Regions from separate parts of the Streptomyces sp. NPDC102360 genome, predicted to be linked through region 3. Evidence: riboswitches for the same ligand, from Rfam matches in the RefSeq annotation. Region 3 holds a riboswitch; each other region holds the start of a gene.
The links. Region 3 has a riboswitch for cobalamin ahead of ACIRHA_RS02300 (HoxN/HupN/NixA family nickel/cobalt transporter). Riboswitches for the same ligand answer to the same signal wherever they lie in the genome.
Positions count from the first base shown of each region.

Region 1 (6,786 bases), 1.2 Mb from region 3:
GATGGACCGCTGCCCCTGGGCATCCGGTGTCATCGCCTCGTGGATGACCACGTGCACGTACCAGCTGGAGCGCGAGCAGTCCTTGAGGAGACGGCGCAGGGCGTCGTCGTCCTTCGGGAGGTGGTTCGGCGCCCGCAGGCGCAGCCCCGCCACCGTGTCGTGGTCCCATGGCACCCGCTCGCTGTCCGGCCAGAACATCGGCGCGGGCGACGGCCAGGCCAGTTCCCAGGCCCGCTCCGCCTCCGCGGCGAGGACCCAGGTGACGCCTTCGGATTCCTTGGCGCGGGTGTCGGGGTCGTACGTCGTCAGCTGGCCGCGCACGGTGACGTTGTCGGCCACGCGCCAGCGCGCCTCGAACACCCGGCGGGCGCCGGGTCCTGGCCCGGCCTCCTCCTCGCGCGGGTGCAGCACCGTGGAGCGCGCCGCGTCCTCGGGGTCGAGGTCGAGGAAGTCGTCGAGTACGCCCGCCGCCTTGAGGGCGATCAGGTTGCGCCGGACGTCGCGCTCGGGCTCGGGCCCGAGGTGGCGTCCGCGTCCGAGCCACACGGTGTCGGGGACGGGGGTCGGGGTTGAGTTCTTCTTCGCCATGGAGTCGTTCTGTGAGTGATCGGGGCGCGACCAGTATGGGTCCGTGGACGCGCGGGGGCCAGGGCAGGGTGGTCCGGTGTCGGGATTGTCGCGCGTACGCGCCCGATTCGCCCCTCGTGTACCCCGGCGTGGCGCGTCCGATCCCGTACGCTCGCCGAATGGCCAGGTACTACGACGTGCACCCAGCAAACCCGCAAGCGCGCCTCATCTCCGCGATCGCCGACAGCATCCGCGACAGCGCGCTCGTCGCCTACCCCACGGACTCCTGTTACGCGCTCGGCTGCCGGCTCGGCAACCGGGCGGGCGTCGACCGGATCCGCACCATCCGGCAGCTCGACGACCGGCACCACTTCACACTGGTATGCCAGGACTTCTCCCAGTTGGGGAGGTTCGTCCAGATCGACAACGACGTGTTCCGCGCCATCAAGGCGGCCACGCCCGGCAGTTACACCTTCATCCTGCCCGCGACGCGTGAGGTGCCGCGGCAGCTGCAGCACCCGAAGAAGAAGACCGTGGGCGTGCGCATCCCCGACCACGTGGTGACGCAGGCCCTGCTCGCCGAGCTCGGCGAGCCGCTGCTGTCCAGCACGCTGCTGCTGCCCGGCGAGGAGGAGCCGCTCACCCAGGGCTGGGAGATCAAGGAACTCCTCGACCACCAGGTCGACGCCGTCGTGGACTCCGGCGACTGCGGCACCGTGCCGACCACGGTCATCGACTTCTCCGACGGGGAGGCCGAGATCGTACGGGCCGGGGCGGGGGACACGGAGCGCTTCGAGTGACTCAGGGCCCTTGTGAAGGACTCAGCGCGTCGCAGTCGTACCCAGGTAGCGGATGTGCGGCCGTTCACCGGGGCGGGTGACCTCGGCGCGCACCCCGTACACGTCGGCGATCAGTTCCTCGGTGAGTACGTCGCCGGGCTCCCCGGCCGCCACGACCCGGCCCTCGCGCAGCACGACGACGCGCGCGCAGTAGCCGGCGGCGAGGTTCAGGTCGTGCAGGGCGACGACGGACGTGATGCCCAGCGTGCCGATCAGGTCGAGGAGTTCGAGCTGGTGCTGGATGTCGAGGTGGTTCGTCGGCTCGTCGAGCAGCAGCTCGCGCGGCTCCTGCGCCAGGGCGCGGGCGATCTGCACCCGCTGGCGCTCGCCGCCGGACAGTGTGTGCCACAGGCGGTGCGCCCGGTCGGCGAGACCACTGCGGTCCAGGGCGTCGCGGACCGCGGCCTCGTCCGCCGCCGACGCGGGCTGCCAGGCGCGGCGGTGCGGGACCCGGCCGAGCCGCACGACGTCGGCGACCGTCAACTCGACCTGGGCGTCGGATTGTTGCTGCACCATGGCGATGCGCCGCGCGGCCTGCCTGCGGCCCACCGAGGCGAGCGGGTCACCGTCGAGCGTGACGACGCCCGCGGACGGGGCCAGCACGCCGGACAGCAGGCGCAGCAGGGTCGACTTGCCCGAGCCGTTGGGGCCGAGCACTCCGGTGACGGTGCCGGGCTCCGGTGCCACGGACACCCCGTCGAGCACCAGCGCGCCGCCCGGCGACCACGACACGCGGTCGGCGCGCAGTCCCTGCTGGGAAAGGCTCACCGCACACCCCGCCCGCGGTACAGCACCAGCACGAACGCCGGCACACCGATCAGCGATGTCACCACACCCACCGGAACCTCCTGAGGTTCGAGCACCGTCCGCGCCGCTGTGTCCACCCACACCAGGAACACCGCCCCGGCGAGCGCCGTCACCGGCAGCAGCCGGGTGTGCCCCGGACCCACCAGGGCGCGCGCCGCGTGCGGCAGCACAAGACCGACGAAGCCGATCGCTCCCGCCGCGCTGACCAGGGCCGCCGTCAGTAGCGCCGTCACGCACAGCAGCACGATCCGGGTGCGGGCCACCCGGACGCCGAGGGTCGCCGCTGCTTCGGCGCCGAAGGCGAACGCGTCGAGGGTGCGCCCGTACGCGAGGCACACCACGAGCGTGACGGCGAGCACGGCCAGACACAGCCACACCTCGGTCCAGCCGACCCCGCTGAGCGAGCCGAGCAGCCAGAACAGCACGCCGCGCGTCGTCTCCGCGTCCGCCGAGGTCAGCACGACGAACGAGGTCAACGCCGAGAACAGCTGCATCGCCGCGACGCCGCACAGCACCACCCGGTCCGTGCTGCCGCCCAGCGTGTGACTGAGTACGAGCACCAGCGCGAACGAGCAGACGGCTCCGACGAACGCGCCGCCCGATACGGACACGGCGCCACCGCCGAGGCCGAGCACGACGACGAGCACGGCCCCGGTCGACGCGCCCGAGGAGACACCGAGCACGAACGGATCGGCGAGCGGATTGCGCAGCAGCGCCTGCAGCACCGTGCCGCACACCGCGAGCCCGGCCCCGCACACCGCCGCGAGCAGCGTCCGCGGCAGCCGCAGATTCCATACGATGCCGTCCCGGATCGGCGAGAGGTCCGAGGTCGCCAGGCCGATCCGGTCGCCCACCGCCGCCCACACGTCACCGACCCGGATCTGCGCGGGACCGAGGGTGATGGCGAAGGCCACGGAGGCGCACAGTGCGGCGATGCCGGCCGCCCAGGCGAGTGTGGCCCGAAGGGTGATCCGGGGCGCGGCCTGTGGATACGCCGCCGGGGCCGCGCGAGCGGCGACCGTACGAGCCGTCACCGCGCGAGCCCGAACTCGCGCAGCCCCGCGGCCACCCGCTCCACGCCGTCGACCGTCCGGATGGTCGGGTTCATGGCTTGCCCGCTCAGGCGCACGTACCGCTTCTTCTTCACTGCGGTCATGTGCTTGGTGACGGGATTGGACTCAAGGAACTTGATCTTCTGTGCGGCCGACTCGGCCGACTGCGAGCGGCGCGTCAGGTCGCCGATGACCAGCACGTCCGGATCGCGGTCCGCGACCGTCTCCCAGTTGACCTGCGGCCACTCCGCGCGCGTGTCGTCGAAGACGTTGCGCGCCCCGAGCTCCTTGGTGACGATGCCGGGGGCGCCGCAACAGCCCGCCATGTAGGGCGAGTCGGAGTTGGCGAACCAGTACAGGACGTCCACACCGTGCGCGTCGCCCCCGGAAGTGGCCTTGCGGACCCGGGTCTTGAGCGAGTCGATCAGCTTGTCGCCGCGCTTCTCCACGTCGAAGACACGTGCCAGATCGTGGATCTCGCCGTACACGACGTCGAGCCCCAGGGTCTTGGTCCGCACCCCGTCTCCGTCGCCGTTGTCCTTGCCCACGCAGTCGCTGGGGGAGAGGTACGTGGGCACGCCCAGCTTCTCGAACTCCGCGCGCGGCGCCACACCGCCCTTGCCGAGGGTGTACGTGAACGAGGCAGCGGCGAAGTCCGGTTCGGTGCCGAGGACCTTCTCGAACGACGGGTAGCGGTCGGCCAGCCGCGGCACCTTCGCGTTGGCCTTCGCCAGGTCCTTCGGGACCGGGTCGGTCCAGGTGCCGGTGCCGACCATCCGGTCCTCGAGGCCGAGCGAGAGCATGATCTCGGCGGAGCCCTGGTCGAGGGCGACGGCCCGGCGCGGGGTGTGCTCGACCCGCACCTTTTCTCCGCAGTTGTCGAGCGTGACACCGCCGCCACCGGCGGCACCGTCCTCGGTGGTGGCGGTCGTGCCGCACCCGGTGAGCAGCAAGGCGCCCACCAACAGCGGGGCGCATCGGCGGAGTTGACGTGCGAACAGCACGGGGGTTCCTTCACGTCCAGGGCTCATACGCGGAGCCGGCCTATGGTGAGGGCCTGCCGTTTGGATCAGGCCCCAGCCCCCACGCCACGCGGCACTGGAGACCGCCAGCAGGTCTTCGGACTCGGGGTCGTCCGCGCGAAGCGCCTTCCCAGGCCGATGTGCCGGCCCAGTGGCAGTGGCTCCGCCCGTCACCCTCACCGCTGCGCGTCAGTTCCGGTTTCCCACCGGATTCCCTGACCCGTGTGCGTAGAAAAACACACAAAGGTACGACTGGCTCGGCGAAACTATCACGCCGGGCATCCGCTAGGCGGAGGGCGGGGTGAAGACCGCCTCCAGCTGGGGACGGGTTCCGTCCCGGTGGTGGTCCATGAGCGATACGAGGCGTTCGTGGTCGCGGACGCGGAGCGCCTCGACCATCTCCGCGTGCTCGTCGACGATCCGCTTCTGTGACATCGGGTCGTGCAGGAGGTAGGCCCGATAGCCGTCGCTCAGCTGCCAGACGCGGCGCAGTTCGGCGACGACGAGGTCCAGGCCCGACGCGGTGAACATACGGAAGTGGAAATCCGAGTTGAGGCGGGCCATGGCGGTGAGGTCGCCGCGGGCCGACGCCTCCGCGATCCGCTCGTTCACGCCGGAGAGTCCTTCGAGCGCGGAGGCCGGGAGAGGCGGCAGTCGACGCAGCACCTCCGCCTCCAGGACCCGCCGCATCAGATACGTCTGCTCGAACTCGGCCGCGGTCAGCACCTTCACCCGGTACCCGACATTGCGGACGTGGTCGAGGACGCCTTCGCTCGCCAGCACCCGCAGCGCCTCACGTACCGGGGCCCGGCTCACCCCGAGACGCGTGGCCAGTGCCTCCTGCCGCACCGGGCTGCCCGGCGTCAGATCGCGCGCGAACAGCATCGCCCGCAGCTCCTCCACGACCTGGGCCACCGCTCCGGACACCGCGTCAAGACGCTCCGCTCCCGTCTGAGCCGTCACTGGTGCCTGCCTTCCCGTCGAGGGTTGTCGACTCTAACTCCCCTGAAAGTGCAGGGGCATTGACATGGTGCCGCACGGTGAGTCAGATTGCATCCAATCTTGCTCAGGTCTTGCTCAGGTCTCGCTCGGATGTATGTCCCGTTCAGTGGCGAACGCCCGGAAATTTGACCCAGCGGTGGCGTCAACAGGCGCTATCGGTGGCCGATTTCAGAGGAGGACTCGGCGATGACGCCGAAGGAACCGGCAGAATCGGTAGACAATTCTGAAGCCGCGGCGGCGGCAGCGGGTGGCGGTGGATCCCCTGCGGGCCGACCGCTGGACGGCGTCCGCGTCGTCGACATCACCTCGACGCTCATGGGCCCGTACTGCACCCTGCTGCTCGCCCAGTGGGGCGCGGACGTCATCAAGGTCGAGCCGCCGGCCGGCGACGTCGTCCGCTACATAGCCGACACTCGAGGCAACGGCATGGGCCCCGCCTTCCTCAACACCAACCGCGGAAAGCGCAGCGTCGCCCTCGACCTCAAGGCGCCCGGCGCGGCGCCCGTCCTCGCCGCCCTCGTGGACTCGGCCGACGTCCTCGTGCACAACCTCCGCCCCGCCGCCGCCCGTCGGCTCGCCCTCACGGCCGAGTCCGCGCTGGAGCGCAACCCGCGCCTCGTCCACTGCGCGTTCCGCGGCTTCGCCGCCGGTGGCCCCGACTCCGACCGGCCCGCCTACGACGACGTCATCCAGGCCGCCGGAGGCGTCGCCGCACTCCAGGGCGGCGACGGCGGAGCGGAGTACGTGCGGCAGGCCGCGGCCGACAAGACGGTCGGCATCTACGGGGCCGCGGCCGTGCTCGCCGCGCTGCACGGCCGCCAGGCCTCCGGCCGGGGGCGCGCCGTCGAGGTCCCGATGCTGGAGACGATGGCCTCGTTCACCCTGCTCGAACAGCAGGGCGGCCGCGTCTTCGACCCGCCCACGGGCCCCACCGGCTACGCCCGCACCAGTTCCCCGCACCGCCGTCCGTGCCGCACCAAGGACGGCCACCTCGCCGTCATGATCTACACCGACGCCCAGTGGCGGTCCTTCTTCGCCGCGATCGGCCGCCCCGCGCTCGCCGACGATCCGCGCTTTCGCACCATCACGGAGCGCACCGAGCACATCGACACCCTCTACTCGATGGTCAACGCCGAACTGTTGCTGCGCACCACGGCCGAGTGGCAGGCCGAGTTCGACGCCCGCGACATACCCGCCACCCGCGTCAACACCCTCGACGACCTCTTCACCGACCCGCACCTGAGCGCCACCGGTTTCTTCGAGCGCACCGAACACCCCACCGAGGGGCCGCTGTTGCTCGGCCGACCGCCGGTCCGGATGACCGAACCCGCTGTCGGCGCTTCCCCGCGCGAGGACGAGGGACCGCTCCGCCCCGCCCCGCACCTCGGCGAGCACACCCGCGAGGTCCTCGCCGAACTCGGCCTGCCCGGCGCGGAGGCCGCCGCCCTCTTCGACAACGGAACAGCGCGCGAACCGATCGACGCGACCGCCGCCGCC
Region 1 covers NZ_JBIWLG010000001.1:1,712,746-1,719,531, forward strand. Annotated here, with positions in the region: gene ACIRHA_RS07845 (hypothetical protein) at 1-588, opposite strand, end outside; gene ACIRHA_RS07850 (L-threonylcarbamoyladenylate synthase) at 747-1,367, shown strand; gene ACIRHA_RS07855 (ABC transporter ATP-binding protein) at 1,389-2,174, opposite strand; gene ACIRHA_RS07860 (FecCD family ABC transporter permease) at 2,171-3,184, opposite strand; gene ACIRHA_RS07865 (ABC transporter substrate-binding protein) at 3,244-4,296, opposite strand; cobalamin riboswitch at 4,358-4,557, opposite strand; gene ACIRHA_RS07870 (GntR family transcriptional regulator) at 4,573-5,250, opposite strand; gene ACIRHA_RS07875 (CaiB/BaiF CoA transferase family protein) at 5,476-6,786, shown strand, end outside.
Region 1: it holds a riboswitch for cobalamin, as region 3 does, so the genes downstream of both, ACIRHA_RS07865 (ABC transporter substrate-binding protein) here and ACIRHA_RS02300 (HoxN/HupN/NixA family nickel/cobalt transporter) in region 3, are expected to answer to the same signal.

Region 2 (6,786 bases), 1.1 Mb from region 3:
AGATCGAGACGTTCGATCCGCACGAACCCTTCTTCTCGCACAAGCAGTACAAGGACCTGTATCCGCACGGCTACGAAGGGCCGCACTTCGACTGGCCGGACTACGGCAAGGTCACCGAGACCGAGGAGCAGGCGGGCCACGCCCGCATGGAGTACGCCGCCCTCCTCTCCATGTGCGACCACTCGCTGGGCCGGGTCCTCGATGCCATGGACGCGTACGACATGTGGTCGGACACCCTGCTGATCGTTTGCACGGACCACGGCCTGCTGCTCGGCGAGAAGGGCTGGTGGGGCAAGCTCGTCCAGCCCTGGTTCAACGAGCTGGCACACACTCCGCTGTTCGTGCACGACCCGCGCAGGCCGGAACTCGCGGGCACCCGCCACTCCGGGCTCGTCCAGACCATCGACCTCGCGCCGACACTCCTGGAGTTCTTCGGCGTCGACCGCACACCTGACATGCAGGGCCGTCCCCTGTGTGAGGCGACGGACGAGTCGGGCGCCGAGGTGCCGCTGCGCGAGTCCGCGCTCTTCGGCATGTTCGGCGGTCACGTCAACATCACCGACGGCCGCCGGGTCTACATGCGCGCCTGCCACGACGCGACGAACACACCGCTGTACGAGCACACGCTGATGCCCACCCACGGCCGTGGCCGCTTCGCCCCGCACGAACTGGTCGACGCCGAACTCGCCGGCCCGTTCACCTTCACCAAGGGTGTCCGCACGCTGCGGGCCCCGGCCAGAACCGCCCCCGGCTTCGACCCCTACCGCTTCGGCACCCTCCTGTACGACCTGGCCGACGACCCCCGACAGGAGCGCCCGGTCCAGGACGACGAGGTGGAGCTGCACATGATCCGCATGCTGGTGGAACACCTCCGGGACACCGACGCCCCAGCCGACCAGTACGCACGCTTGGGCCTTCCCCGACAGCCGGAAGACGTGACCACGTCCCACCTCCAGGTCGCCGCGCACCGGGACCGGCCGCGGCAGGAGGCGGCCCTCTCCCCCGCCCCACGGGCGGACGAGTTCCCCGAGAGCCGCCTCGGCCTGCGCACACCGCTGGCGGTGCTGCTGTCCGACCCGGTGGCAGTGGAGGCGGTGCGCCGCTTCGTCCCCGGCCTCACCGACACCGAGCTGCTGACAGTGCGGGACTCGGTGTCCCTGCTCCAGCTGTCCGCCGCCACGGGACGGCCGGACCGGGGCCAGCTCGACGGTCTGGCGGGCGAGTTGGCGCGGCTCTTTCCGTACTCCCACGAGACGCCACGCGAGTAGGACACGTGCCCCGTCGCACGGCTGGATACCGGGGGGGACGGGGACGGGGATCACGTCGTCATCAACACGGTGCCCCCCCCCATCAGAAGATGAGGAACATCCGCCGCGATCCGCGCGGCTGACGGATCCCGTCCTACGGTGCCGTGAGTTCCGCCACCAGGCGGTGTCCTCGTAGGATGCCGGGGTGCCGAGACCCATACCGATACCGAGGAGCCGCCGCGCGTGGATCGTCACGTGTGCCGCTCCGTGCGCCGCCGGCCTCGCCGCCGCCTATGGACTGAACACCTCCTCGGAACCCGAACCGCCGCCCAAGAAGCCGGTCAGCGCCCAGTGCGCCGCACTGATCGAGAGCATCGAGGGACAGCTGGCCAAGAACGAGCGGGACGGCAAGAAGGGCGGTGCGCTGGCGTTCTCACGTAACCGGGGCGCCGGCCAGGAGGATTGCGGCGATGCGCTCCGCGACCACTTCGGCCGTCATGGCGGTGATCGGTGACGCGCGGCGCCCGGGCCGCCGCGTTCGCCGGACTGGCCGCCGTCGCCGTCGCCGTCGGACTGACCGTCGCCGTGCGCGCCACGTCCGGACCGGAGCCGCAGCCCACGCCGACACGGGTGTACTCCTCCTGCCTGGCGGCGGACACCCGGCCGCTGGCGGCGGACGATGACCCGTGCGAGGGCCCCGGGCGCTGAACAACTCCCCCGCTACTGCTACGTGTTGGCGCTCAGGTCGTACCGCCTGCCGGCCGCGATCACGGCCCCGACGGACTGCAACGCCCCGAGGTCCGTGAGCGGGTCGCCGTTCACCACGAGGATGTCCGCGCTGTAGCCGGGAGTGAGCTGCCCGGTGGTCTCGTCAAGGGCCAGCGCGCGAGCGGCTTCCGTCGTGGCCATCGCGAGGATGCGGTCGTTGGGCAGGCCCAGGTGCTCGTAGAACGTGAGGCTGGAGGGCAGGCCGTCGAAGCCGGCGCGCTGGACGCCCGCGTCGGTGCCCGCGATCAGCCGCACGCCGGCCTCGGCCGTCCGGCGTACCGCGTCGAACATGGCCTCCGCGCGTTCGGCGCCGAAGAACCGAGGCAGCATCCGCCAGTTCGGGCTGACCGTGGGGCAGACGTAGATGTTCCGCCGGACGATCTGGTCGAGGACGTCCTGGCGGACCTCGAATCCGTCGGCCGTCATCCACGTGCAGTGCTCGATGCTGTCGACCCCGGCCGCGACCGCGGCGGTGATGCCGTCCGCGCCGTGCGCGTGCGCGGCGACGGGCAGTCCTGCGCGGTGCGCCTCGTCGACGAGCGCCGCCAACTCCTCCTCGGAGAACTGGGTTTCCCAGCTCTGGGCCCCGCCCTTCGTGAGCCCCCCGCCGGTCTCCATGACCTTGATGACCTTGGCGCCCGCCTCCGCATTGCGCCGCACCAGCCGCCGGACCTCCTCGGGGCCGGAGACCTCGCCGCCGAGGAACCAGCAATGGCCACCGGGCGGAGTGACGGGCACCGTCGCCGAAACGAGGCGTGGACCGACGGCCGAGCCCTCCCTGATGTCCTGGGCGAGCCGCACCGCGAGGCCGCCCCGGTCACCGAGGTCACGGGCCGTCGTGACGCCGACGCCCAGCAACTGCCGCGCCCGACCGGCCATCGCGGCGAACAGCACCTCGTCGTCCTGCTCCTGGAGCGTGGTGACGGGGTCCGGTCCCGCGTCGAAGCAGAGGTGCACGTGGGCGTCGATCAGACCCGGGAGCACCGTGCCGGCGGGGAAGTCGAGCCGGGGTTCGTCGGGCCGCGCCTGGCGCTCGACCTCCGCGCGCGGGCCGACGCCTGCGAGGACGCCCTCACGTACGAGGACGGCGCCGTCGGCGACAGCGTGAAGATCCGGTCCGGCCAGAACGTGCGCGGCGGTGATCAACATGAGACGCGGCTCTCTTTCGTATGCGAGGAACGCGAGTTGCTGCCATGCAGCACATCAGAAAGAGCGGGAAGTTCCTGGTTGTACGCGCCACCCCGGCCCAGCCGTGTCTGGTCGTCATCACCGCACCAAACAGCAGTCTCCGCACTTGCCGCCGCCGGGGGCCCGGTAGAAGAGACAGCAGCTCCGGCGACGGAACGCCAGGTCGGGGCCGATGATCCGGCCCGTTCCCTGTAGCCGGTCCGTCGCCAGCAGTTCGCGAGTCAGCCGTATAAGGTCCGCGCCCATGTCGGGCCGGGATCTGAGCAATTGTGCCGCCGATCCGACCAGCGCGGACGCCGAATTCCCGGCCAGCAGGCGCGGCGCCACCTTGACCGTGAGGCCGCTCTCGACCGCCGACAGGACGCCGTCCACCTCCGCGTGGACGGCGTCCGCGAGTTCCCCGAGTGACGGAAACTCTGACGCACGTCGGCCCTCGGGCCGGGGCAGGCGCAGAGCCGAGCTCCCCCCGGACCACTCGACCGTGCTCATCGTCGGCACGATCCCGTGGACGAGCGCGGAGGCGAGGACCGGCGACCAAAGGCGGGCCGCGAGGCCCAGGTGGGCGATGGAGACACCGATGCGGGGTTCGGCAGTGGTGGCGTAATCGTCGTTGACCGCCTGGGCTCGTGCGGCGAGACCAACGCGAGTGAGCCGTACATCGGAGGGCCGCCGCGTCGACGTCGTGTCGAGGGCGAAGAATCCACCCAGTCGCGAGGCCACGTCCCGCAGCGCCTCGGCGACCTCCTCCGACGGCACCTCGTTCATGCGGTCCTGGCCCGGCGCGGCGCGGCGATGAGGTAGAGGTCCAGGATCGCGGGGCGCTCCGCGACGCCCGGCCCGCCGGCCCGTACCCAGTCAGCTATGTCCTCGGTGGCGTCACGGTCGTTGACCAGCCCGAACCACACCGGCCGTGCTCCGGCAGCCCGCCCGGCGGCAGAGGGTTGCACGACGATGACGTTGGCCTGTTCGCAGACGTCAAGGCACTCGGAGATCCGCGTCGGCGCGATCCGGCGCAACCGCGCCGTCTGCGCCGCGTGATCGCCGTCGACCTTGACCGTTCCGCAGCAGCAGTCGCGGCACACCACTACGCGGCACGGAACCGCCCGGTCCGCTGCGGGGGCCGTCGCTCCGACTTCGGCGGGCCGTTCAGGCATGCCGCATCCTCCCTCTCGCCGGGGAGTTCCGCCCCGGATCGCTTCGAGGGGGCGACAGCGTGAGTCTCCTGGCTCTCGGGTCCGTGCTCGTCCCGGCCTTCCCACCCTCGCGGGGGCAGTGGCTCTCCGGGATCCGCTCGCCGATCACAGTGGCGGTACCGCACCGGATTCGCACCGGTTTCCTCGGGCCGCCGTCGCCCGTGTTCACGGCCATCATGCCATCCGGCGACGAGCTGCCCGCGGGCCGGACGTTGTGGCGCCTCCCGGGCGCGGCCCCGTAGGGTGAAGGACGTAGCTGGTTCGCCCCGCCCGCCAGACGGGGTGTCGTAAGAGGGAACCCGGTGGGATTCCGGGACTGCCCCGCAGCGGTGAGTGGGAACGACCGCCGTCATACGCACTGGTCCCCGGAAGAGGGGTCTGGGAAGCGACGGTCACTAGGTGTCCGCCCTTTCGGGTGGGTGTGCCCGCGAGTCCGAAGACCTGCCAACTGCCCGTGCACGGACGACACGTGCGCGGACATCTCGGTGACCTCGAGGGCGGGTCGGCGTACACATACCGGCCGATGGCCGTGCCCAGTCGCACGTGTCGCCGACCCGGTGGTGTCACTCCTTCGTGCCGCAGAGGCCTTCCGGGATCTCAGGGATACGTCTCTCGAAGGAGAATTCCGTGACCACCAGTACCGCGGCCACCACGACCGCGACCACCGGCACCGAGCCCGCACGGGCCACCGTGTACGGCTACCCCCGCCAGGGCCCGAACCGGGAACTGAAGAAGGCGATCGAGGGCTACTGGAAGGGGCGCGTCGACGCCGCCGCCCTCCGCTCCACCGCCGCCGAACTCCGCCGTACCAACTGGCAGGAACTGGCCGCATCCGGCATCGACGAGGTGCCGACCGGCGACTTCTCCCATTACGACCACGTCCTGGACACCACCGTCATGGTCGGGGCGGTGCCCGAGCGCCACCGGGCCGCCGTCGCGGCGGACGCCCTGGACGGGTACTTCGCCATGGCACGCGGCACTCAGGATGTCGCTCCGCTGGAGATGACCAAGTGGTTCGACACCAACTACCACTATCTGGTACCGGAGTTGGGGCCCGACACGGTGTTCACCACCGATTCCACCAAGCAGGTCGCGGAACTCACGGAGGCCCTCGCGCTCGGCCTGGACGCCCGCCCCGTGCTGGTCGGCCCGGTCACCTACCTCCTGCTGTCGAAGCCCGCCCCCGGCGTGGCCGACGACTTCGATCCACTCACCCTGCTGGACCGGCTGCTGCCCGTCTACGCCGAGGTCCTCAGCGATCTGCGGGCCTCGGGCGCCGCCTGGGTCCAGCTCGACGAGCCCGCCCTGGTCCAGGACCGCACCCCGGCCGAGCTGAACGCCGCCGCCCGCGCCTACCGCGACCTCGGCACCCTCGCCGACCGTCCGAAGCTCCTGGTCGCCTCGTACTTCGACCGGCTCGGCGAGGCCCTGCCGGTGCTCGCCAAGGCACCCGTCGAGGGCCTCGCGCTCGACTTCACCGGCTCCGCCGCCGCCAATCTGGAGGAACTCGCCGCCGTCGGTGGCCTGCCCGGCAAGCGTCTCGTCGCCGGTGTGGTGAACGGCCGCAACGTGTGGGTGAACGACCTGGAGCGGTCCCTCGCCACGCTCGGCACCCTGCTGGGGCTCGCCGACCGCGTCGACGTGGCCGCTTCCTGCTCGCTGCTGCACGTCCCGCTGGACGCGTCCGTGGAGCGGGACATCGAGCCGCAGATCCGGCGCTGGCTCGCCTTCGCCCGCCAGAAGACCGCCGAGGTCGCCACCCTCGCCAGGGGCCTGACTCGGGGAGCCGGAGTGATCGGCGCCGAACTCGCTGCCAACCGTGCCGCGTTGAACTCCCGGGCCACCTCCCCCATCACCCGCGATCCGGCGGTACGCGCCCGCGCCGCCGCCGTCACCGGGGCGGACCTGCGCCGCTCACAACCGTACGCCGAGCGGACCGCCGCCCAGCGGGCCCTGCTGAACCTGCCGCTGCTGCCGACGACGACCATCGGATCGTTCCCGCAGACCGGCGAACTCCGTTCCGCCCGTGCCGACTTGAGGGCAGGACGCATCGACGGCGCGGAGTACGAGAACCGCATCAGGAACGAGATCCGTGAGGTCGTCTCCTTCCAGGAGAAGGCCGGCCTCGACGTGCTCGTGCACGGCGAACCCGAACGCAACGACATGGTCCAGTACTTCGCCGAGCAGCTGGACGGCTACCTCGCCACCCAGCACGGCTGGGTCCAGTCCTACGGCACCCGCTACGTCCGCCCGCCGGTCCTCGCGGGCGACATCTCCCGCCCCGAGCCGATGACCGTACGCTGGACGACGTACGCCCAGTCGCTCTCCAGCCGTCCCATCAAGGGCATGCTCACCGGCCCGGTCACCATGCTCGCCTGGTCCTTCGTCCG
Region 2 covers NZ_JBIWLG010000001.1:1,575,790-1,582,575, reverse strand. Annotated here, with positions in the region: gene ACIRHA_RS07210 (sulfatase) at 1-1,268, shown strand, start outside; gene ACIRHA_RS07205 (hypothetical protein) at 1,453-1,761, shown strand; gene ACIRHA_RS07200 (hypothetical protein) at 1,758-1,955, shown strand; gene ACIRHA_RS07195 (amidohydrolase family protein) at 1,974-3,164, opposite strand; gene ACIRHA_RS07190 ((2Fe-2S)-binding protein) at 3,282-3,968, opposite strand; gene ACIRHA_RS07185 ((2Fe-2S) ferredoxin domain-containing protein) at 3,965-4,357, opposite strand; cobalamin riboswitch at 4,419-4,542, opposite strand; cobalamin riboswitch at 4,637-4,860, shown strand; gene metE (5-methyltetrahydropteroyltriglutamate--homocysteine S-methyltransferase) at 5,024-6,786, shown strand, end outside.
Region 2: it holds a riboswitch for cobalamin, as region 3 does, so the genes downstream of both, metE (5-methyltetrahydropteroyltriglutamate--homocysteine S-methyltransferase) here and ACIRHA_RS02300 (HoxN/HupN/NixA family nickel/cobalt transporter) in region 3, are expected to answer to the same signal.

Region 3 (6,786 bases):
GCCGGCGTCAGGGGCGACGGCCGGCGCGGGCACGGGCTCCGCGGGAACGTCGTCGCCGGACGGGATGGCGGCGTCGGACGAGTCGATGGCTACGGACACGTAGGCACTCCTGAGTGATCGGGCGCGTGCGGGTTGACGAGCCACTTTATCGTTCCGATTGGGCCGTTTTGCGCGCGAGTTGCCACAACGGCGCGGCGGACGCGTGTGCGAAGCCCGGGCGGCCCGTCCTGGGCGGTGGCACGGGTGGGGCGTGGTACGGACGGGCCCGCCATTCGCGGCTCCCCCTTCTGCGAACAGCGGGCCCGGGCTCGGCCTCGACCGCGCGCCGCGGCGGGAGGGCGAGGGCACGGGAGGCTCGATACCGCAGCATCTCAGCGCGCGGCCCCGCGGCGGACGGGGCCAAGGGGCCCTCCCGGTGGGCCGAACGGCCCCGATTCAACAGCCGGCTCGCATTCATCCGTGCGGCGCGGACGCGGCGCCGGCGCCGCGCACCACCCGCAGCAGGTATTCCTTGCGGTGCAGCGGGTCGTGGTCCGTGCGGGAGCGGCGCGGCACGCCCGCGCGGACCGGGGCGTAGTGGTCGAAGGAGGCCTCCAGGACGCCTTCGCCCCGGGTGAGGGACGGCAGTTGCTGCTCCAGGGCGCGCACCCGGGCCGCGGGGATCAGCCCGTCGACCTAGGTCGTCGATCACCCCGGCCGTGTGCAGGGGCCGCTCGGTCAGGCTGGTCTTACCGGCGTCGACGTGCGCGAGAATGCCAAGATTCAGCGGGATCCTGCGCGGAACCTCAGGCGTTCACGCATGGGAGGAATCGCATCCCGTGACCGCGACGCGGAGCGTCGCAGCCACGTGCTTGTGGTCGAACACAGTGCCGCTTGGTCGCCGGATCGTGGGATGGATGTACGGAACTCGCCCTCGTGTCCGTTTGGGTGCGTAGGGTCGCGGCCATGAAGCTGGTGGTGCGGGTGAAACTCCTGCCGACGCCCGTACAGGCGGCGGCACTTGAGGCGACCCTGCACGCCTGCAACGAGGCGGCCACCTGGGCCGCCGAGGTCGCCTTCGAGCAGCACGCACGCCGTCCGCTGCTCCTGCGCAAGCACACCTACACCGCGATCCGACAGCGTTGGGGCCTTGGCGCCCAGGCCGCCCAGCACGCGATCAAGAAGACCTGCGACGCCTACACCACCCTGGCCACCAACCTGCGCGCCGGACGCTACGGACGCCCCGGAACCAGGCGCCACACCCTCGCCTCGGGCAAACCGGTCACCTTCCGGGACGATGCCGCCCAGCCCTACGACGACCGGATGCTGTCCTGGCAGCACGCCGCGCGCACCGTGTCGATCTGGACCACGGCCGGCCGGATGAAGGGCGTGGCGTTCACCGGGCAGGACGAACAGCTCGCTGTCGTGGCCGCGCACCGCAGGGGCGAGTCCGACCTGGTCCGCCAGGGCGGCACGTGGCTCCTGATCGCGACCTGCGAGATCGAAGAGGCCGCCCTCAACGCCCACCCCGCAGAGTTCCTCGGCGTTGATCTGGGCATCGTGGACATCGCCACCACCTCCGAGGGCGAACGCTACTCGGGGCGCCGCGTCAACCGTCAGCGCGCGAACGATCGCCGACTGCGGTCCACGCTGCAGAAGAAGAACACCAAGTCCGCCAAGCGGCGGGCCAGGAAACACGCCGGGAAAGAGGCCCGGCGCAACAAGGACATCAACCACAAGATCAGCAAACGGATCGTGGCGGAGGCTGAACGCACCGCACGCGGCATTGCCCTGGAAGAACTGACAGGCATCCGCGAGCGGGCACGGCTGAGAAAGCCCCAACGCACCACGCTCCACACCTGGCCCTTCGCCCAGCTCGGCGCCTTCATCGCCTACAAGGCCCGCAGCGCCGGGGTCCCGGTCGTGTACGTCGATCCGGCCTACACCAGCCAGGAATGCTCCCACTGCCACCACACCGCACGCCACAATCGGCTCTCCCAGGCCGAATTCACGTGCCGGGTCTGCGGTTTCGTTGAACACGCAGATGTCAACGCGTCCCACAACATCCGCCAAAGAGGCTGGATGGCGTGGGTCTGCGGGGCCCAGTCAACGGCCCCTGAACTCACCCTCATCGCGTGAGCTCTGGACGCAGCCGAGCCTCGCCACAGCCAGTGACGACTCGAGCAGCAAGCCCGGGAAATTCATTACCGGGTAGTTGACTGTGTGCACTGACAGTCATGTCCTTGAGGGAGAGGGCAGGGGCCTTCTGAAGGAACATGTCTGCAGTGCGCATGGATCGGTCCTCACGGTAGGGGCGCGCGGGATTGCCGCTGCCGTCAGTGCAGCAGGGGGCCGCGCGCCCCGGCAACCGAATTACGCGCCGTCGGCCAGCCGCGCCGACCACCGCTGCTCGACCCTGGCCAGGCGCCAGTAGGCGATCGCCGCCACCCACACGGCCACGAACAGGCCCACGATCACGTACCCGACGTTGTCGAGGTCGAGACCGGCGATCCACCCGGTGACCGCGTCGGACAGGGCGAGCTTGTCGTGCAGGACGCCGACGAGCTCGATCGTGCCGATGAAGAACGCGACCGCGATCGACAGACCGGTGATGGTGAGGTTGTAGAACACCTTGCGCACCGGGTTGGAGAACGCCCACTGGTAGGCGAAGTTCATGAACGTGCCGTCGAGCGTGTCGAACAGGCTCATGCCCGCGGCGAACAGCAGCGGCAGGCACAGGATCGCGTACCACGGCAGGCCCGCCGCCGCGCCGCTGCCCGCCATCACCATCAGCGTCACCTCGGTCGCGGTGTCGAAGCCGAGCCCGAAGAGGAAGCCCAGCGGGAACATCTGTCCCGGCCGGGTGATGGACTTGGTGAAGCGGCCGAGGATCCGGTTCATGAACCCGCGGGAGTCCAGGTGCTCCTCGAGCTTCCGCTCGTCGTACGAGCCCGCGCGCATCGCCCTGAAGACCTTCAAAATGCCCATCAGGGCGACGAGGTTGAGCGCCGCGATGAGGTACAGGAACGTGCCGGAGACGGTCGTGCCGACGACGCCGAGCACCTGGTGGGTGCGCGAGTCGTCGTTCAGCAGGGTGCCGGCGAGCGCCGCGCCTCCGGCGACGAGCGCCGCCATGGCCACCACCACGCTGGAGTGGCCGAGGGCGAACCAGAAGCCGACGGAGACGGGCCGCTTGCCGTCCGCCATCAGCTTGCGGGTGGTGTTGTCGATGGCCGCGATGTGGTCGGCGTCGAAGGCGTGCCGCATGCCGAGCGTGTACGCCGTGATGCCGAGGCCGATACCGAAGGCCTTGTTGCCTACTTCGTAGTGCTCGGGGACGACGAGCAGGAACAGCACGCCGAACGCGACGACGTGCAGCGCGGCGATCACCGCGATCAGGCCGGCCGTGCGCAGCGTGTCCTCGCGGCGCCAATGGAAGGCAGGGGAGGGGGAAATGGGGGAATTCTGGGAGTTCCCGGGCAGGGTCATGCGTCGATCACGCTCCAGCACCTCGTGGATCACTTCGTGAGATGCCGCGGCCGGTCTCCTGGCTTACGGGCGTGCCCGCCGCTCCGGCCTTCCCGGCGGCCGTCGGCCGCCAGTGGCGTACAGGGTGGAACGGCGCGCTCCGGACGGCGCTGTCCGAAACCCGATCACAGTGGCGAGGGCCGCTCCGGAATGGGCCCCTGAAGGGCCGTCACCGGTCTTCCCGAGCACCACGGCCCGGCCACCCTACTACCTACCCGGAAGCGCGCTCACGGGCCCGGTCGATCTCCTCGTACGCCTTCTCCCGGCCCTCCCAGTGGGAGCCGTCGACCGACTTGCCCGGCTCCAGATCCTTGTAGACCTCGAAGAAGTGGGTGATCTCCAGGCGGTCGAACTCGGGGATGTCCTCGATGTCCCGGGTCGCGTCGTGCCGTGGGTCGTGCGCGGGCACGCACAGCACCTTCTCGTCCGGGCCCTTCTCGTCGCTCATCACGAACATGCCGATCGCCCGGCACTCGATGACGCAGCCGGGGAACGTCGCGTCGCCGGTCAGGACGAGCGCGTCCAGGGGGTCGCCGTCGCCGCCGAGCGTGCCCTCGATGTAGCCGTAGTCCGCGGGGTACTGCGTCGACGTGAACAGCATCCGGTCGAGCCGGATCCGGCCGAGATCGTGGTCCATCTCGTATTTGTTCCGGGACCCCTGCGGGATCTCCACGATCACGTCGAACGCCTCGGCGCGTGCCTGACTGCTGCCCAATGTGGCCTCCTTGCCGCATTCCGACGCCCACGAGTGTGCGCTGTGGCGGGCAAGGGCGGAAGACCTCAGACGGCCGGAGGAATGGCGAATTCGAGTTCGGGCCGGTCCCAGGCGACGGCCGGCGGGCGCGCGGGCACCGTGCCGGTGCGGTGCGCGCCCATGGAGCGGTAGAAGCCCTCGGCGGGCGGGTGTGCGACGACGCGGACGTGGTCGAGGCCCGCGGCTCGGGCCTGCGCCCGCATGTGGTCGACGAGCAGCCGGCCGATGCCCCGGCCCTGCGCCTCGTCCGCGACGAACATCAGGTCCAGCTCCGGCGGCTCGGTGAGCAGCGCGTAGAAGCCGAGCACTCGCTCGTCGCCCTGATCCACTGCTACGTAGACGTGGTGCGCCTCTACGTAGTCGGGTCCCACCCGGTAGCCCGCGACCATGGAGGCGTACGGGTCCCGGTAGGCGCTGGAGCCGCGCACGAGGCGGGTGAGGCGCCGGGCGTCCTGGGTGGTGGCCCGCCGGATGGTGACCGCCCGGCCGCCTCCACGGCGCGTCATGCTCGCGTTCATGCGTCGAGTATTACGCATGCGGGGGTGCGGTCAGGTGGTGGGCACGGTCGACTGCGCCTGGCGCAGGAACGTGGCGTTGTCCGGGCTCTGGCGCAGCTTGTCGAGCAGGGCCTCGTAGGAGGCGGCCGGGTCCCGGCTCTGCAGGGCCCGCCGCAGTCCGCGGACGACGGTCAACTCGGGGGCGGAGAGCAGGAGTTCCTCGCGGCGGGTGCCGGACGGGGTGAGCTCGACGGCCGGGTGGACGCGGCGCTGCGCGAGGACGCGGTCCAGGCGCAGCTCCATGTTTCCGGTGCTCTTGAGCTCCTCGAAGTAGTAGTCGTCGGCGCGGGAGCCGGTGTCTACGAGGGCGGTGGCGAGGATGGTCAGCGACCCGGCCTCCTCGGCGTCGCGGGCCGCGCCGAAGAAGCGCTTCGGGCCGTGCAGCGCGGCGGCGTCGACACCGCCCGACAGGGTGCGGCCGCTGGTGGAGGCCGCGTTGTTGTACGCGCGGCACAGCCGGGTGAGGGAGTCCAGGAGGATCACTACATCGCGGCCCTGCTCGGTGAGCCGCTTGGCGCGCTCGACCGCGAGTTCGGCGAGCGCGATGTGCGCCTTCGCCGGCTGGTCGAACGTCGAGGCGTACACCTCGCCGCGCACGGAGCGGCGCATGTCGGTGACCTCCTCGGGGCGCTCGTCGACGAGCACCACCATGAGGTGCGCCTCGGGGTGGTTCGCGGCGAACGCGGCGGCGAGCTGCTGCAGCAGCACCGTCTTGCCGGTCTTCGGCGGCGCGACGATCAGGCCGCGCTGCCCCTTGCCGACGGGCGTGAACAGGTCGACGACCCGTCCGGCGAGCCCGGCGGCCGGGTGCTCCAGACGGAACCGTTCGCTGGGGTGCAGCGGGGTGAGATCGGCGAAGTGCGGGCGGCGGCGGGCCGTCTCCGCGGGCGCGCCGCCGACGGTCTCGACGTGCGCGAGGGAGCGTGGCTTCCCGCATGTCCCGTCGACGAAGTCGCCCTTGCGCAGGCCGAGTTGGCGGATGAGGTGGGCGGGAACCTGGACGTCGTGCGACGTCGGGATCAGGTCGGTCGCCCGCAGGGAACCGTGCCCGTTCCCGCCGATGTCGAGGACGCCGGCGGCGCGGACGGGTTCTTGGGGTGTGGTGGTTTCTCGGGTTGTGGTGGTGGCCGTGGTCATGGCGATCACAGGTCCTTTCGCGGGCCGGGCCGCGGACGCGGCAGGCGTACAAGAGCAGGGAAGGGAGGGGATCCGGCGAGTGGCAGGGGCGGCTGAGCGCGCCCCGCGGCCGGGGAAAACCTGGTGCGTGCGGCAACGGGTGAAGAGCCCGCCAGAAGCCGCTGACCAGGGATGACGTGCGCTGTGTGGCGACGGGAACACCGTCGGACCGAAAGCGCTGAAAGGAGAGATTCGGTACCGGCGCCTCGAAACGGGCGAGCACATGTACCGCTAAGACCGTACCACCAGATCCCTGCCGCGCGGCAAGCCCCGACTTCGGCGGCGGCGCGCCCTATGCTGATCCGCCATGTTCACCGATCAGGGTCCCACCCTCCGCGAGCTGGCCGTTCAGGCGCTTTCCTCGGTCGAGCGGGGGTACGACCTGCTGGCGCCGAAATTCGACCACACGCCGTTCCGCACCCCGGATGCCGTGCTCGATTCGGTGGGCCGCGCGCTCGCCGGACTCGGCCCGTATGCCACCGGGCTCGACCTGTGCTGCGGCACCGGCGCGGGCCTGCGCGTGCTCCGCGAGGCGGGCGTCGGGCGGTCCGTGGGCGTGGACTTCAGCGGCGGCATGCTGGACGTCGCGCGGCGCGGAGAGCCGACGGCCCACTGCGTCCGCGCGGACGCGCTCACGCTGCCCTTCGGTGAGGTCTTCGATCTGGTGGTGAGCTTCGGGGCGTTCGGGCACTTCCTGCCGCGTGAGTGGCCCCGGCTGTTCTCCGAAGTGTGCCAAGTGCTGCGCACCGGCGGGCAGTTCGCCTTCCCGCTGCCCGCGCCCGCGGCCCCCGG
Region 3 covers NZ_JBIWLG010000001.1:506,546-513,331, forward strand. Annotated here, with positions in the region: gene ACIRHA_RS02280 (hypothetical protein) at 1-99, opposite strand, end outside; partial or broken gene ACIRHA_RS02285 (GTP-binding protein) at 454-675, opposite strand; partial or broken gene ACIRHA_RS02290 (GTP-binding protein) at 674-772, opposite strand; gene ACIRHA_RS02295 (RNA-guided endonuclease InsQ/TnpB family protein) at 946-2,118, shown strand; gene ACIRHA_RS02300 (HoxN/HupN/NixA family nickel/cobalt transporter) at 2,353-3,468, opposite strand; cobalamin riboswitch at 3,499-3,729, opposite strand; gene ACIRHA_RS02305 (inorganic diphosphatase) at 3,719-4,222, opposite strand; gene ACIRHA_RS02310 (GNAT family N-acetyltransferase) at 4,288-4,779, opposite strand; gene rho (transcription termination factor Rho) at 4,810-5,955, opposite strand; gene ACIRHA_RS02320 (class I SAM-dependent methyltransferase) at 6,302-6,786, shown strand, end outside.